3 regions of the Streptomyces sp. NPDC004667 genome follow, and region 1 is predicted to be linked to each of the others. Evidence: predicted binding sites of a transcription regulator. Region 1 holds the regulator's gene; each other region holds the start of a gene.
The links. Region 1 encodes HrcA, which represses chaperone genes, less so after heat shock. Its sites were predicted from a motif close to TTNGCACTCNGNNNNNCNGAGTGCNAA; they were not measured.

Region 2: a site for HrcA is predicted at 2,076-2,102, ahead of groES (co-chaperone GroES). Genes of this name have one in related genera too.
Region 3: a site for HrcA is predicted at 3,513-3,539, ahead of groL (chaperonin GroEL). Genes of this name have one in related genera too.

Annotation. Positions count from the first base shown of each region.
Region 1 covers NZ_JBEXKC010000004.1:152,818-158,197, reverse strand. Annotated here, with positions in the region: gene hemW (radical SAM family heme chaperone HemW) at 1-44, shown strand, start outside; gene ABZW32_RS04005 (Uma2 family endonuclease) at 169-699, shown strand; gene ABZW32_RS04000 (DUF3097 domain-containing protein) at 705-1,505, opposite strand; gene ABZW32_RS03995 (MBL fold metallo-hydrolase) at 1,534-2,265, opposite strand; gene hrcA (heat-inducible transcriptional repressor HrcA) at 2,465-3,481, shown strand; gene dnaJ (molecular chaperone DnaJ) at 3,482-4,621, shown strand; gene ABZW32_RS03980 (nitronate monooxygenase) at 4,767-5,380, shown strand, end outside.
Region 2 covers NZ_JBEXKC010000019.1:111,585-116,964, reverse strand. Annotated here, with positions in the region: gene ABZW32_RS13950 (HAMP domain-containing sensor histidine kinase) at 1-689, opposite strand, end outside; gene ABZW32_RS13945 (response regulator transcription factor) at 682-1,362, opposite strand; gene ABZW32_RS13940 (DUF6234 family protein) at 1,510-1,944, opposite strand; gene groES (co-chaperone GroES) at 2,246-2,554, shown strand; gene groL (chaperonin GroEL) at 2,691-4,319, shown strand; gene ABZW32_RS13925 (ester cyclase) at 4,485-5,183, opposite strand; gene ABZW32_RS13920 (SDR family oxidoreductase) at 5,268-5,380, opposite strand, start outside.
Region 3 covers NZ_JBEXKC010000010.1:61,786-67,165, forward strand. Annotated here, with positions in the region: gene ABZW32_RS08095 (beta-glucanase) at 1-270, opposite strand, end outside; gene ABZW32_RS08100 (phosphoribosylanthranilate isomerase) at 313-927, opposite strand; gene ABZW32_RS08105 (Uma2 family endonuclease) at 1,070-1,642, shown strand; gene groL (chaperonin GroEL) at 1,725-3,347, opposite strand; gene ABZW32_RS08115 (cold-shock protein) at 3,667-3,876, opposite strand; gene ABZW32_RS08120 (MoaD/ThiS family protein) at 4,261-4,536, opposite strand; gene thrC (threonine synthase) at 4,571-5,380, opposite strand, start outside.

The DNA of each region.
Region 1 (5,380 bases):
GGCGGCTGCTGGCCGACGCGGTGGTGCGGGACCTGGTGGACTGATCACTCCCCGGAGTGAATCGCTGCGGATCCGGGCGGGAGCGGCCTAGCCTGTGAGTAGCTTTCTGTCGCAACCCCGGCGGCAGAAGTGGAGGGCACGGAGATGACCGCTGTGGACGATCGCCGGATGACCGAGTACTTCGAGAGCTTCGAGGCTCCCGAGGGGGTCAAGGTCGAGCTCCTCAGGGGGGAAATCGTGATGATGGCGGGGCCTGACGTGGTCCACAACCTGATCGTCATGTTCGTGCAGCGGCAGATCCCCACGGATCGCTGGTACCCGCTCCAGACGCAGGACGTGGATATCCCGGCGGAATCGTCTGAGCCGCAGCCGGACCTCGTCGTCCTGCCGATCGAGGCAGCGCCGGAGTCCGGTCGTCTCTTGCCTGCGGGCGCCTTGGCAATGGTGGTCGAGGTCGTCTCCAAGACCAGCAAGTTGCGCGATCACGTGACGAAGCGCTCCATCTACGCGGCTGGCCGCATCCCCACCTACCTGATCATCGACCCTTTCCAGGCCAAGTGTGTGGTGCTTACTGAACCCTTCGGCGTTGGGGACGAGGCCAACTACCGCAACGAGTGGACCGGCAAGTTCGGTGAGCCGGTCCCGCTCGACGACCTCGGGGTCACGCTCGACACCACCGAGTTCGGAACTCTCCAGTAGCCCGTTCAGGGTCCCGTGACGAAGTCGATCAGCTCCTCCACCCGCCCCAGCAGCGTCGGCTCCAGGTCCCGGTAGGACGAGACGCGGGACAGGACGTGCTGCCACGCGGCCCCGGTGTTCTCCGGCCAGCCCAGGGCCCGGCAGACGCCCGTCTTCCAGTCCTGGCCGCGCGGCACCTCGGGCCACGCCCGGATGCCCAGCGCGGACGGCTTCACCGCCTGCCACACGTCCACGTACGGGTGACCCACCACCAGCACGTCCGGGGAGGTCACCGACGCCGCGATCCGGGACTCCTTCGACCCCGGCACCAGGTGGTCCACCAGGACGCCGAGGCGGGCGTCCGGCCCCGGGGCGAACTCCGCCACCACGGCCACGAGGTCGTCGATCCCCTCCAGGTACTCCACCACCACGCCCTCGATGCGCAGGTCGTCACCCCAGACCCGCTCCACCAGCTCGGCGTCGTGGCGGCCCTCCACGTAGATCCGTCCGGCCCGCGCCACCCGGGCCCGCGCCCCCGGGACGGCCAGCGAGCCCGAGGCCGTACGGGCGGGCGCGGCGGGCGCCCTCGACGGGCGGACCAGGGTCACCACGGCGCCGTCCAGCACGAAGCCGCGCGGTTCCAGGGGGAAGACCCGGCGCTTGCCGAAGCGGTCCTCCAGGGTCACCGTGCCCGCCTCGCACGCCACCACCGCGCCGCAGAAGTCGGTGCCCGCCACCTCGACCACCAGATCGGGGTCCGCGGCCACCTCCGGCACGGCCTTGGCACGCTTCCACTGCGGGGTCAGGTCGGGGGAGTACTCGCGCATCCGGCCGACACTAGGAGAGCCGCCGCCGTCAGCTCCGCGACACGCCGAACAGGTCCGCCAGTGTGTCGCGTTGGGCACGCACGAAGCCGGCCCCGACCACCGCACCGTGACCCGGCACGTACAGCGCGTCGTCACCGCCCAGCGCGAGCAGGCGGTCCAGGGCGGCGGGCCACTGCCCGGGCACCGCGTCCGAGCCGGCCTGCGGCTCGCCCGACTCCTCCACCAGGTCCCCGCAGAACACCACCTCCCGCTCGCCCGGCACCAGGACCGTCAGATCGTGCTGCGAGTGCGCGGGCCCGACGTTGGCCAGCAGTACCTGTACGCCGCCCAGCTCCAGCGTCCACTCGCCCGACACCAGGTGCTCCGGCGCCCGCAGCAGGCCCGCCGCCTCGGCCGCCTCCGCCCCGTCCAGGCCGTGGCCGACCGCGCTCGCGCGCAGCTCCTCACGGCCGCCGGGGGTCGCCAGGAGCCGGTCGAGGCCGACCGCACCGTAGAACCGGGCGCCCTCGAAGGCCGGGCCGCCCAGCACGTGGTCGAAATGTCCGTGCGTGAATGCGATATGGGTCACGCGCCGACCCGTCAGCCGCTCCGCCTCGGCCCGCACCACGGCGCCCTCGCGCACACAGGATCCGGGGTCGATCAGGAGCACCGACTCGTCCCCCACCACCAGTCCCACCGTGCAGTCCCACACCGGGAGCCGCCGCCGGCCGGTCCGTCCGGTCAGCCGTTCCCAGCCCGCCTCTTCCCAACGTACGTCCATGGGGCGACGCTACCCTGGCGGGCCGCCCTTGCCCCCGGCGTACCACCCGGCCGTACACTGACCGGGGGATCTCTGGCACTCGGGCGCCCGGAGTGCCAAACGAGGCCCGGGGGCGGACGCCGGCGGGCCGGCCGGCCGACCCCCAGGACCGACCGACCGACGACCGACCGACGACCGACCGCATCCGGAGGTGTGCGCGATGCTCAGTGAACGCAGGCTCGAAGTGCTGCGCGCCATCGTCCAGGACTACGTCGGGACGGAGGAGCCGGTCGGTTCCAAGGCCCTCACCGAGCGCCACCGCCTCGGCGTCTCGCCCGCCACCGTGCGCAACGACATGGCCGTGCTGGAGGAGGAGGGCTACATCGCGCAGCCCCACACCAGCGCCGGCCGGATCCCCACCGACAAGGGCTACCGCCTCTTCGTCGACAAGCTGGCGGGGGTCAAGCCGCTGTCGACGCCCGAGCGGCGGGCCATCCAGAACTTCCTCGACGGCGCCGTCGACCTCGACGACGTGGTCGGCCGCACGGTGCGGCTGCTCGCGCAGCTCACCCGGCAGGTCGCCGTCGTCCAGTACCCCTCGCTGACCCGCTCCACCGTCCGCCACGTCGAGCTGCTGTCGCTGGCCCCGGCCCGGCTGATGCTCGTACTGATCACGGACACCGGGCGGGTCGAGCAGCGGCTCGTCGACACCCAGACGCCCTTCGGCGAGACCTCGCTCGCCGACCTGCGGGCGCGGCTGAACAGCCGGGTCGTCGGCCGTCGGTTCACCGACGTGCCGCAGCTCGTGCAGGACCTTCCGGAGTCGTTCGAGATCGACGACCGGGCGACCGTCAAGGCCGTCCTGGCGACCCTTCTCGAAACGCTGGCCGAGGAGGCGGAGGAGCGGCTGATGATCGGCGGCACCGCCAACCTCACTCGCTTCGGACATGATTTCCCCCTGACGATCAGGCCGGTGCTCGAAGCACTCGAGGAGCACGTCGTGCTCCTCAAGCTGCTGGGCGAGGCCGGGGAGTCGGGGATGGCCGTACGGATCGGGCACGAGAACGCCTACGAGGGACTCAACTCCACGTCGGTCGTGTCCGTCGGCTACGGTTCGGGCGGCGAAGCAGTCGCCAAACTCGGCGTGGTCGGACCGACCCGCATGGACTACCCCGGAACGATGGGAGCGGTACGCGCAGTGGCACGTTACGTCGGACAGATCCTGGCGGAGTCGTAAGTGGCCACGGACTACTACGCCGTACTCGGCGTGCGCCGCGACGCATCCCAGGACGAGATCAAGAAGGCATTCCGGCGGCTCGCGCGCGAGCTGCACCCGGACGTCAATCCCGATCCCAAGACGCAAGAGCGCTTCAAGGAGATCAACGCCGCCTACGAGGTCCTCTCGGACCCGCAGAAGAAGCAGGTCTACGACCTCGGCGGCGACCCGCTGTCCTCCTCGGGCGGGGGCGGCGGCGCGGGCGGCTTCGGCGCGGGTGGCTTCGGCAACTTCTCGGACATCATGGACGCCTTCTTCGGCCAGTCCCAGCAGCGCGGCCCGCGCTCGCGGACCCGCCGGGGCCAGGACGCCATGATCCGCCTCGACCTGGAACTGGACGAGGCCGCCTTCGGCACGACCAAGGACATCCAGGTCGACACGGCCGTCGTCTGCACCACCTGCTCGGGCGAGGGCGCCGCCCCCGGCACCTCCGCGCAGACCTGTGACATGTGCCGCGGCCGCGGTGAGGTCTCGCAGGTCACCCGGTCCTTCCTGGGCCAGGTCATGACCTCGCGGCCCTGCCCGCAGTGCCAGGGCTTCGGCACCGTGGTCCCGACCCCGTGCCCCGAGTGCGCGGGCGACGGCCGGGTCCGCTCCCGCCGCAGCCTGACGGTCAAGATCCCCGCCGGTGTCGAGAACGGCACCCGCATCCAGCTCGCGGGCGAGGGCGAGGTCGGCCCCGGCGGCGGCCCCGCCGGCGACCTGTACGTGGAGATCCACGAGCTGCCGCACCCGACCTTCCAGCGGCGCGGGGACGACCTGCACTGCACGGTCACCATCCCCATGACGGCGGCGGCCCTGGGCACCAAGTGCCCGCTGGAGACGCTGGACGGCATGGAGGAGATCGACATCCGGCCCGGCACCCAGTCCGGCCAGGCGATCCCGCTGCACGGGCGCGGCGTCACGCACCTGCGCGGCGGCGGGCGCGGCGACCTGATCGTCCACGTCGAGGTCACCACCCCCGGCAAGCTGGACCCCCAGCAGGAGGACCTGCTGCGCCAGCTCGCGAAGCTGCGCGGCGAGGAGCGCCCGATGGGCCAGTTCGCCCCCGGCCAGCAGGGGCTGTTCAGCCGCCTGAAGGACGCGTTCAACGGCCGCTGACCGGCCCGCGACAGCACGCAGGAGCCCGGCCCGGGGACACCCCGGACCGGGCTCCGCGCTTTCCCCGCGGTGGAAGGGAAGTGGACTATGCCAGGCGAATTGCCGTGATTCGGCGCGGTGCGCCGGACGTGGCACGATGCAGTCCATGTCCTCCGCGCCGAACGGTCTCCCCCGGTACCCGATCGTGCAGGCTCCCATGGCGGGCGGCGCCTCCTGCCCGCCGCTCGCCGCCGCCGTGTGCGAGGCCGGCGGGCTCGGTTTCCTGGCCGGCGGCTACAAGACCGCCGACGGCATGTACCAGGAGATCAAGCAGCTCCGCGGGCTCACCCGGCGTCCCTTCGGAGTGAGCCTCTTCCTGCCGCAGACCGGATACGTCGACCCGGCCGCCGTCGAGGCCTACCGCGGCCAGCTGGCCGGCGAGGCGAGCTGGTACGAGGTCTCGCTCGCGGAAGAGGACATCATCGGCACCTGCGACGACGGCTACGAGGCCAAGCTGGCGATCCTGCTGGAGGACCCGGTCCCGGTCGTCTCCTTCGTCTTCGGCTGCCCGGCGCCCACCGTGATCGCGCGCCTGCGCGCCGTCGGTACGCACACCGTCGTCACCGTGACCTCGGTCGACGAGGCCCGCGCCGCCCAGGAGGCGGGCGCCGACGCCCTGTGCGTCCAGGGGGTCGAGGCCGGCGGACACCAGGGCACCTTCCGCGACGACCCGCAGACCGACGGCACGGCGGCCGTCGGCCTGCTCGCCCTGGTGGCGCA
Region 2 (5,380 bases), on a different contig from region 1:
TCGAGGGTGTCGTTGACGGTCCGGGCCAGCCGGGCGATCTCGTCGGCGCCGCCCGGGTCGGGCACGCGCCGGTCGAGCTCGCTGGCGGTGACGGCGGCGAGTTCGGTACGGATCGCGGTGACGGGCCGCAGCGCCTGCCCGGTGACCCACCAGGCCAGGGCCGCCGCGAAGGCGATCAGCGGGGGCGCGCCGGCGAGCAGCCCGAGGGCGATGGCGCGGGTGGCGTCGTCGACGTCGCTGAGCACGGTCATCGCGTAGACGGTGTAGGGGGTGTGCGGACCGCCGCCGGTGCCGGGGGCCTGGACGACGACGGCCACCCGCCGCTCCGCACCGGGGGCCGTGGGGGCGAGCACGACGGAGCGGGAGTCCTGGCCCGGCGCGGGGCGCAGGCCGTCGAGGCCGGGGACCTCCTGAGGGCCCCCGCTGGTGGCGACCGTCCGCCCGGCCGCGTCCCGTACGAGGACCAGGTCCACGCCGCTCTCCGGCGCGGGCAGCCGCCCGCCGGGCGGGAGGGTGCGGGTGTCGAGCTGGGCGGCGACCTTGCGCGCGGCGAGCTCGGTGCGGCCGGTGGTGTTGTCGAGGAGGTTGGCGCGCATGAGGGTGTACAGCCACAGTCCGCCGCCGGCCAGGACGGCGGCCATCGCGAGGGCGGCGGCCAGGGCGGCCCGGGCGCGGATGCTGCTAACCACCGTCGGGGGCCATCCGGTAGCCGGTGCCGTGGACGGTGAGGATGGAGCGGCGGCCGAAGGGGGCGTCGATCTTCTTGCGCAGGGAGGAGACGTAGACCTCGACGATGTTCGGGTCGATGTCGTGGGGGGCGTCCCAGACCTCGTCGAGGATGTCCTGTTTGGCGACGGCCCGGCCGGGGCGCTCCATCAGGCAGGCGAGGACGCCGAGCTCGCGCGCGGTCAGTTCGATGTCGTGCGTGCCGCGGCGGCAGCGGCGGTCCTGCGGGTCGAGGACCAGGTCGCCGGCGCGCAGCACGGTGGGTTCGGGGGCGGCGGCGCGGCGGGCGAGGGCGCGCAGCCGGGCGCCGAGCACGACGAAGGAGAAGGGTTTGGTGAGGTAGTCGTCGGCGCCCGCGTCGAGGCCCTCGGCCTCGTCCTGCTCGCCGTCCTTGGCGGTCAGCATCAGGACGGGGGTGGGGACGCCGTGGGCGCGCATCCGGGCGCAGATCTCGGCGCCGCCGAGGCCGGGGAGCATCAGGTCCAGGAGCACGGCGTCGTACGGGCCGCCGGTGAGGGCCAGTTCCAGGCCCCGGTGGCCGTCGTGGGCGACCTCCACGCGGTGGCCGTCGGCGGACAGGCCCTGGCGGAGGGATTCGGCCAGGTTCTCTTCGTCTTCGACCACGAGGATGCGCACGGCTTCCACTCTCACACACCGGTCTCTCGCACCGGTCTCACACGCCCGTCTCTCGCACCGGCTCCCGCGCACCGGCTCCCGCGCACCGGCTCCCGCGCACCGGTCCCGCGCACCGGTCCCGCGCACCGGATCCGCACACCGGCCGCGTCAGCCCCCCGGGCACTCGTGGGCGTCGCCGCCGCTGAAGCACTGTCCGTACGTGCCCCGGTACGGGGACGAGGGCGCGGGCGGATCGGACCGCAGCCGGTCGCGGGACTGGTAGGCCACGCCCGCGGTGCCCGCGAGCAGGGCCGCGCACACCAGTGCCTGGACGCATCCGGTGACCGGCGCGCGGCGGCGGAAGGCGCGGCCCGAGACGACCCCGGCGGCCACGGCGGCCAGGACGAGTCCGCCCGGCAGCAGGACCAGGACCGTGGTGTCGTCGCCCCCGGTGCCCTGGGCGTCCCAGGTGGCGACGACCGCCACGTAGAGGCCGACGGCGACGGCCGCGGCCTCCAGCAGGGTCAGCAGCAGGGCGGTCGCGATGTCCGCGGCCCAGTCGGATCCGGTGCGCGCGCGTTCGGCGCGTGTCGGTCTCGTCATGGGGGCAGTCTCGTTCGCGGGCCGGTGCCGCCGCCTGAGTACGGATACCCAGGGGTACCCACGGGTACGTCGCACGTGCCTTCGGGTTCTCGGCCAAGGGGCGGCCGGATGACGACGCCGCGCGAGCTGGATTGGCACTCCGCTTGACCGAGTGCTAATCGCCGGAATAGTCTCGCGTCTGGCACTCGCCCCTGGTGAGTGCCAACACAGCGACAGGCAGATCCGGCACCCGCGACGACGGATCGACCTGGTCGCCACCTCAGACAGTTAACCCCGGATCTCCGAAGGGGGAGGTCGGATCGTGACGACCACCAGCTCCAAGGTTGCCATCAAGCCGCTCGAGGACCGCATCGTGGTCCAGCCGCTCGACGCCGAGCAGACCACGGCCTCTGGCCTGGTCATCCCGGACACCGCGAAGGAGAAGCCCCAGGAGGGCGTCGTCCTTGCCGTGGGCCCGGGCCGCTTCGAGGACGGCCAGCGTCTCCCGCTGGACGTCAGCGTCGGCGACGTCGTCCTGTACTCCAAGTACGGCGGCACCGAAGTGAAGTACAGCGGCGAGGAGTACCTCGTCCTCTCGGCCCGCGACGTGCTCGCGATCGTCGAGAAGTAATTCGCTTCTCCAGTTTTGCCTTGAGCTACGCCCCTGGTCACCCCTGCTGATGCCGGGCGGCGAGGGGCGTAGTTCGTTCTAGCCAGGCGGTCGCGGTGAGCGGCCGGGGATCGCAACGAGAGGGCTGACCGCTCCCATGCCGAAGATTCTTAAGTTTGACGAGGACGCCCGTCGCGCCCTCGAGCGCGGTGTCAACAAGCTTGCCGACACGGTCAAGGTGACGATCGGCCCCAAGGGCCGCAACGTCGTCATCGACAAGAAGTTCGGCGCCCCCACCATCACCAACGACGGTGTCACCATCGCCCGCGAGGTCGAGCTGGACGACCCGTACGAGAACCTGGGCGCCCAGCTCGTGAAGGAGGTGGCGACCAAGACCAACGACATCGCGGGTGACGGCACCACCACCGCCACCGTGCTGGCCCAGGCGCTGGTCCGCGAGGGTCTGCGCAACGTCGCCGCCGGCGCTTCCCCGGCCGCCCTGAAGAAGGGCATCGACGCCGCGGTCAAGGCCGTGTCCGAGGACCTCCTCGCGACCGCCCGCCCGATCGAGGACAAGTCCGACATCGCCGCCGTGGCCGCGCTCTCCGCGCAGGACCAGCAGGTCGGCGAGCTCATCGCCGAGGCGATGGACAAGGTCGGCAAGGACGGTGTCATCACCGTCGAGGAGTCCAACGCCTTCGGCCTGGAGCTGGAGTTCACCGAGGGCATGGCCTTCGACAAGGGCTACCTCTCCCCGTACATGGTGACCGACCAGGAGCGTATGGAGGCCGTCCTCGACGACCCGTACATCCTGATCAACCAGGGCAAGGTCTCCTCGATCCAGGACCTCCTGCCGCTGCTGGAGAAGGTCATCCAGGCCGGCGGCTCCCGCCCGCTGCTGATCATCGCCGAGGACGTCGAGGGCGAGGCGCTCTCCACCCTCGTCGTCAACAAGATCCGCGGCACCTTCAACGCGGTCGCCGTCAAGGCCCCCGGCTTCGGCGACCGTCGCAAGGCGATGCTGCAGGACATGGCCACCCTCACCGGTGCCACCGTCATCGCCGAGGAGGTCGGCCTCAAGCTCGACCAGGCCGGCCTGGACGTCCTCGGTTCCGCGCGCCGCGTGACCATCTCCAAGGACGACACGACCATCGTCGACGGTGGCGGCAACGCCGCTGACGTCGCGGGCCGCGTCAACCAGATCAAGGCCGAGATCGAGTCCACGGACTCCGACTGGGACCGCGAGAAGCTGCAGGAGCGCCTGGCGAAGCTCGCCGGCGGCGTCTGCGTCATCAAGGTCGGCGCCGCCACCGAGGTGGAGCTCAAGGAGAAGAAGCACCGTCTCGAGGACGCCATCTCGGCGACCCGCGCCGCGGTCGAGGAGGGCATCGTCTCCGGCGGTGGCTCCGCGCTCGTCCACGCCGTCAAGGTCCTCGACGAGAACCTCGGCCTGACCGGCGACGAGGGCACCGGCGTCTCCGTCGTGCGCCGCGCCGCCGTCGAGCCGCTGCGCTGGATCGCCGAGAACGCCGGCCTGGAGGGTTACGTCATCACCTCCAAGGTCGCCGAGCTCGACAAGGGCCAGGGCTTCAACGCCGCCACCGGCGAGTACGGCGACCTGGTCAAGGCCGGCGTCATCGACCCGGTCAAGGTCACCCGCTCCGCGCTGGAGAACGCCGCGTCCATCGCCTCCCTGCTGCTCACGACCGAGACCCTGGTCGTCGAGAAGCCGGCCGAGGAAGAGGCCGACGCCGGTCACGGCCACGGTCACGGCCACAGCCACTGAGGCTCCACGGCCACTGAGGCCGACGGCGCCTGACGCGTGAGAAGGCCCTGGTCACCGCTGCCGAGCGGGGGTGACCAGGGCCTCTTGCGTGTCCGCGCCGTCGACGCCTCCCGCGCCGTACGGGTATCCCGCGCCGTCCGGGCATCCGGGCGTCCGGGTGTCCGGTCAGCCGGGCATCATGCCCAGCTGCCGCATCAGACCGGGGGCGTCGTAGTACCACCAGTCCTCCGCGATCTGGCCGTTCTCGATCCGGCAGGTCATGCATCCCGACATGCTGACTTCCTTGCCGGTCGGCGCGACTCCCATGAACTCGCCCTTGTGGGTGCCCTTCCAGTTCCACAGCGTGGTGACGCAGTCCCCTTCGGCCATCTGGCGCGTCTTGTCGAACGTGAAGTCGAACGCGTCCCGCCACATGCCGATGGTCCGCCGCAGCCCGTCCCGGCCGTTGCCGCGGCCCTGCGTGTCCATCATGTCGTGGGTGACGTAGTCGGCCGCGACGCACTCCTCGATGGCGTCGAAGTCGCCCTTCACGGCGATCTCGTCGAAGACCCGGTTCGCGACCAGCTTGTTGAGGTACTCGTCCCGGACGACGTCGAGGTTCATGAACTTCGGCATTCCCTCGCAGAGGGCCACCATCTCCTGGAACATCCGGTCGGTCTCGGGGAGGTGAGAGTTCCTCATGGCCTCCTCGTAGGACGGGAATTCGACGAGGTCCACGTAGTGCGTCTGCGCGTCGCGGTCCCGGCCGATCATGGTGTGGGTGACCGTGCGCCTGCCGCTGGTCTGTTCCGCGTAGCGGTCGATGAGCGCGTTCATCTCGTCGAACCGCTTCGTCTCGTAATCGATCACCTGTACGAATGTCATCGCGTCGCCTCCTGCGGTGGATGGGACACGTCCAGTTTAGGGAGATTTCACCCACTTGGTGCGCTTACCTGTGGGTCACACCGGTTACTGGGGGCCGTACTTGCGCCCGGTGCGGGAGGACACGCCGCCGAGGATCCCGCGCGGCGTCAGCTTCACCACGCCCATCAGCGCCTTGTACCGAGGGTCGGGGATCGACA
Region 3 (5,380 bases), on a different contig from region 1:
CCCGTCGGGGCGCAGGGTCGCGAGGAAGGTTCCGCTGCGGCTGTAGGCGGGGTCGGCGACGAGGTGGTCGAGCTTGTTGTCGCCCGGGTTGACCGGGCCGCCGTTGGGATAGGCCCAGGAGCGGCCGGCCACCCACTGGGTGGTCGAGGTGAAGTCGGCGGTGAAGACGGGGGCGAGGCGCGGGGCGAGCCCGGGCAGCCCTCCGCCGCCACCTCCGGGAGCGAGGCGGCGCGTCAGGCGCCGCAGCCATCCGAACGTTTCCGGTTCCATACAGGCGTTGTGCCCGCTCAGCGGCACCTCACACTGGCATTTTTACGCAGAGTAATCATATGATCGCACTGCGTTGATGAAGTCACGGATCAGCTCCGGGGACTTCACCCCGCGCTCCGCCTCGACCCCGCTGGAGACGTCCACCCCCCAGGCCCCGGTCGCCGCCACCGCCTCGCGCACGTTGCCCGGGTTCAGCCCGCCGGCCAGCAGCCAGCGGCCCGCGGGGGCGGTGAAATCCGCCGCGCCCCAGTTCCAGGGCTTGCCGGAGCCGGGGTCGGGCGCGTCGATCAACAGCAGGTCCTCCCCGTACTCGCCGCAGCGCTCCACCCGCTCGGCGGTGGCCCGCAGCAGGGTCCGGCCGGGCGCGCACAGGGCCTCGTAGTACGCGGGCGGCTCGTCCCCGTGCAGCTGCACGCCGCGCACGCCGCTCTCCTCGGTGAGCCGGCGCACCTCCTCGACGGACTGCCCCCGGAACACCCCGACGGTGAGCACCCCGGCGGGCACCCGCGCGGCCAGCTCCCGCGCCGCACCGGCCCCGATGGTCCGGGGGCTGCCGGGCGCGAACACGAAACCGACGGCATCGGCCCCGGCCTCCACGGTCACGTCGACGTCGCGGGCGGTCCTGAGCCCGCAGATCTTCACGAAGAGATCGCTCATACCCCAAGTCAACCAAAGCCCCCGGCCCGGCGGCGCCCCGTCTCGACACCCGGGCGCGAACACCCGAGCGCCGCTAGCCTGGAACGGGGCTCACGCCCCGTGCACGGCACACCACGCCACGCGGAGGACGACGGTGACGATCATGACCGAACGGGCCACACCGATAGAACAGGCTGCACCACCGACGTTCGAAGCGCTCCTGCGCACCGTCGAGGAGATGAACACACCAGACGGCTACAAGGCCGAGCTCATCCGGGGGAAGATCGTCGTGTCACCGTGGTCCAGGCTTCGCTACTCCCGGCGCATGCGGGTGCTGCGCGAGCAGCTTCAGGCACACCTCCCCGAGGGACACTTCGCAGACACGTCCCCCTTCCTCTTCCAGTTCCCGTCGGTGGAGCGCGGCTACGGGCCGGACCTGTACGTGGCGGACGAGGCCGAGTTCGAGAAGGAGGGCCGCCACGCGGACAGCGCCGCCCTGTCCCTCGTCGGCGAGTTCACCTCCGTGTCCACCAAGGACGCCGACTGGCAGGAGAAGCTGGAGGTGTACGGCCGGATCGTGCCCGTCTATCTGGTCGTGGACATGCAGGGATCCGAGATCACCTGCTTCGCCGACCCCTCCCCGCAGGGCTACCGCTCCCGCAAGACGGTCGCCTTCGGCGGTTCCTTGCCCATCCCGGAACCGTTCGGCTTCACGCTCGACACCACCGGCTTCTAGAAGCCCCTGAAACGCCCGAGGGCGGCACCCCCCGCAGGGGGTGCCGCCCTCGTTCGAGAACAGCCGATCAGCCAGGGGCCGATCAGAAGTCCATGTCACCGCCCGGCATGCCGCCGCCCGCGGGGGCACCGGCCTTCTCGGGCTTGTCGGCGATGACGGCCTCGGTCGTCAGGAACAGCGCGGCGATCGACGCGGCGTTCTGCAGCGCGGAGCGCGTGACCTTCGCCGGGTCGATGATGCCCTCGGCGATCATGTCGACGTACTCGCCGGTGGCGGCGTTCAGACCGTGGCCGACGGCCAGGTTGCGCACCTTCTCCACGACGACGCCACCCTCGAGACCACCGTTGACGGCGATCTGCTTGAGCGGGGCCTCCAGCGCGAGCTTCACGGCGTTGGCGCCGGTCGCCTCGTCACCGGTGAGCTCCAGCTTCTCGAAGACCGAGGAGGCCTGCAGCAGGGCCACGCCACCGCCGGCGACGATGCCCTCCTCGACGGCCGCCTTCGCGTTGCGAACGGCGTCCTCGATGCGGTGCTTGCGCTCCTTGAGCTCGACCTCGGTCGCGGCGCCGGCCTTGATGACGGCCACGCCGCCGGCCAGCTTCGCGAGGCGCTCCTGGAGCTTCTCGCGGTCGTAGTCCGAGTCGGAGTTGTCGATCTCGGCGCGGATCTGGTTGACGCGGCCCTGGACCTGGTCGCTGTCACCGGCACCGTCGACGATGGTGGTCTCGTCCTTGGTGATGACGACCTTGCGGGCGCGGCCGAGCAGGTCGAGACCGGCGTTCTCCAGCTTGAGGCCGACCTCCTCGGAGATGACCGTGCCGCCCGTGAGGATGGCGATGTCGCCGAGCATGGCCTTGCGGCGGTCGCCGAAGCCCGGGGCCTTGACGGCGACGGACTTGAAGGTGCCGCGGATCTTGTTGACGACCAGGGTCGACAGGGCCTCGCCCTCGACGTCCTCGGCGATGATCAGCAGCGGCTTGCCGGACTGCATGACCTTCTCCAGGAGCGGCAGGAGGTCCTTGACCGAGCCGATCTTGGAGTTGACGATCAGGATGTACGGGTCGTCCAGGGACGCCTCCATACGCTCCATGTCGGTCGCGAAGTAGGCCGAGATGTAGCCCTTGTCGAAGCGCATGCCCTCGGTGAGCTCGAGCTCCAGACCGAAGGTCTGCGACTCCTCGACGGTGATGACGCCTTCCTTGCCGACCTTGTCCATGGCCTCGGCGATGAGCTCGCCGATCTGGGTGTCGGCGGCGGAGATGGAGGCCGTGGAAGCGATCTGCTCCTTGGTCTCGACGTCCTTGGCCTGCGCGAGCAGGGCGGCGGAGACGGCCTCGACGGCCTTCTCGATACCGCGCTTGAGGGCCATCGGGTTGGCACCCGCGGCCACGTTGCGCAGACCCTCGCGGACGAGAGCCTGGGCGAGGACGGTGGCGGTGGTCGTACCGTCGCCGGCGACGTCGTCCGTCTTCTTGGCGACTTCCTTGACCAGCTCGGCGCCGATCTTCTCGTACGGGTCCTCGAGCTCGATCTCCTTGGCGATGGAGACACCGTCGTTGGTGATCGTGGGGGCGCCCCACTTCTTCTCAAGGACGACGTTGCGACCCTTGGGGCCAAGGGTGACCTTGACGGCGTCGGCGAGCTGGTTCATGCCACGCTCGAGACCGCGCCGGGCCTCCTCGTTGAACGCAATGATCTTGGCCATCTGAAGTGGTCCTCCCGGACAGGGGTGGATTGCTCCGGACCGCGCCCGCGCCCGCGACGGACGGCCTGCGGAGCCGGCGGTTCCTTCCCGCCGGACCCGTCGGGCCTCACCGACCCGGTCCTCGTCTTAGTAGCACTCTCACCTGGAGAGTGCTAACGCCAATGATTAGCACTCGACCCCCGCGAGTGCAAGCGGCTTCGGGCAACGCCGGGCGGCTTCCGGCCGGGCGCAAGGGGCGACGCACGAGGGGCCCGCATCCCGTGTCCGGGATGTGGGCCCCTCGTACGTCTGTCGCGTCGGTGGTCGATCGCGCTCGGTATCAGCCGGCAGCAGCGAGCTTGACCATGTCCGCCTGCGGACCCTTCTGGCCCTGCGAGATCTCGAACTCGACCCGCTGACCCTCTTCAAGGGTGCGGTACCCGTCCATCTGGATGGCGCTGTAGTGGACGAACACATCCGCACCACCGTCGACCGCGATGAAGCCGTAGCCCTTCTCCGCGTTGAACCACTTGACGGTGCCCTGAGCCATGCCTAACTCCCCTATTACTGGCCCTTGCGCGGTACCGCACTTCGCGGTCCCGGGTCAGAACTTGCGCCGGAACGCCTCGACCGGGGCTGAATGTATCCGCACCGCTGCTGTCTGCAACAGGTCAATCCGACGAGAATTCTGGACACGCGGAAACATAGAAATAGAGTGAAAATTTGGCATATGGCAGGGCAACTCGGGCCAGACAAGCTTCGCCAAAGCCCCATAGGGCGCACGCATGTTGACTCAATGTCAACCCTCACGGGGCCCGCTCATATGCGGCGGGCAAGAGCACCGGAGGGGACTTCCCCAACTCTACCGCGCCCAATCAAGCAGAATTGCCCCCTCCACTTATTAGCGGAGGGGGCAATTCTACTTTTCGGGGTCTCAGCCGCCCGCGACGGCCGGAATGATCGAGACGCCGGCGCCGTCCGGCGTCGCCGCCTGCAGGCCGCCCTCGAAGCGCACGTCGTCGTCGTTGACGTAGACGTTCACGAAGCGGCGCAGCTTGCCCTGGTCGTCCAGGACGCGCGCGGCGATGCCCGGGTGGTTCTGCTCCAGGGACTGGATGACCTCGGCCAGGGTCGAGCCCTCGGCCGGGACCTCGGCGACGCCGCCGGTGTAGGTGCGCAGGATGGTGGGGATGCGGACGTTGACGCTCATGGCGCTACCGCCTTTCCGGGAGTCGTGGGAAGGGTCAGGCCAGGCCGGCGGCGCGGAACGCGTCCAGGCTCGGGCGGATGGTGGCGGTCTGGCCGCTGTCCGCGGCCACCGCCTCCAGGGTCTTGAGGCCGTCACCGGTGTTCAGGATCACGGTGGTCAGCGCCGGGTCGAGCTGCCCGTTCTCGATCAGCTTCTTCGTCACGCCGACGGTCACGCCGCCCGCGGTCTCGGCGAAGATGCCCTCGGTCTGCGCCAGGATCTTGATCGCCTCGACGACCTGGGTGTCGTTGACGTCCTCGACGTAGCCGCCGGTGCGACGGGCGATGTCCAGGACGTACGGGCCGTCCGCCGGGTTGCCGATGGCCAGCGACTTGGCGATGGTGTCCGGCTTCTGCGGGCGGACCACGTCGTGGCCGGCCTTGAAGGCGGTGGAGACCGGGGAGCAGCCCTCGGCCTGGGCGCCGAAGATCTTGTACGGCTTGTCCTCCACCAGGCCGAGCTTGATCAGCTCCTGCAGACCCTTGTCGATCTTCGTCAGCTGGGAGCCGGACGCGATCGGGATGACGATCTGGTCGGGCAGCTGCCAGCCGAGCTGCTCGCAGATCTCGTACGCCAGGGTCTTGGAGCCCTCGCCGTAGTACGGGCGGAGGTTGACGTTGACGAAGCCCCAGCCCTCGCCCAGCGGGTCGCCGATGAGTTCGGAGCAGAAGCGGTTGACGTCGTCGTAGTTGCCCTCGATGCCGACGAGGTCGCCACCGTAGACACCGGCCATGACGACCTTGCCCTGCTCCAGGTCGTGCGGGATGAACACGCAGGAGCGGAAGCCGGCACGGGCGGCCGCGGC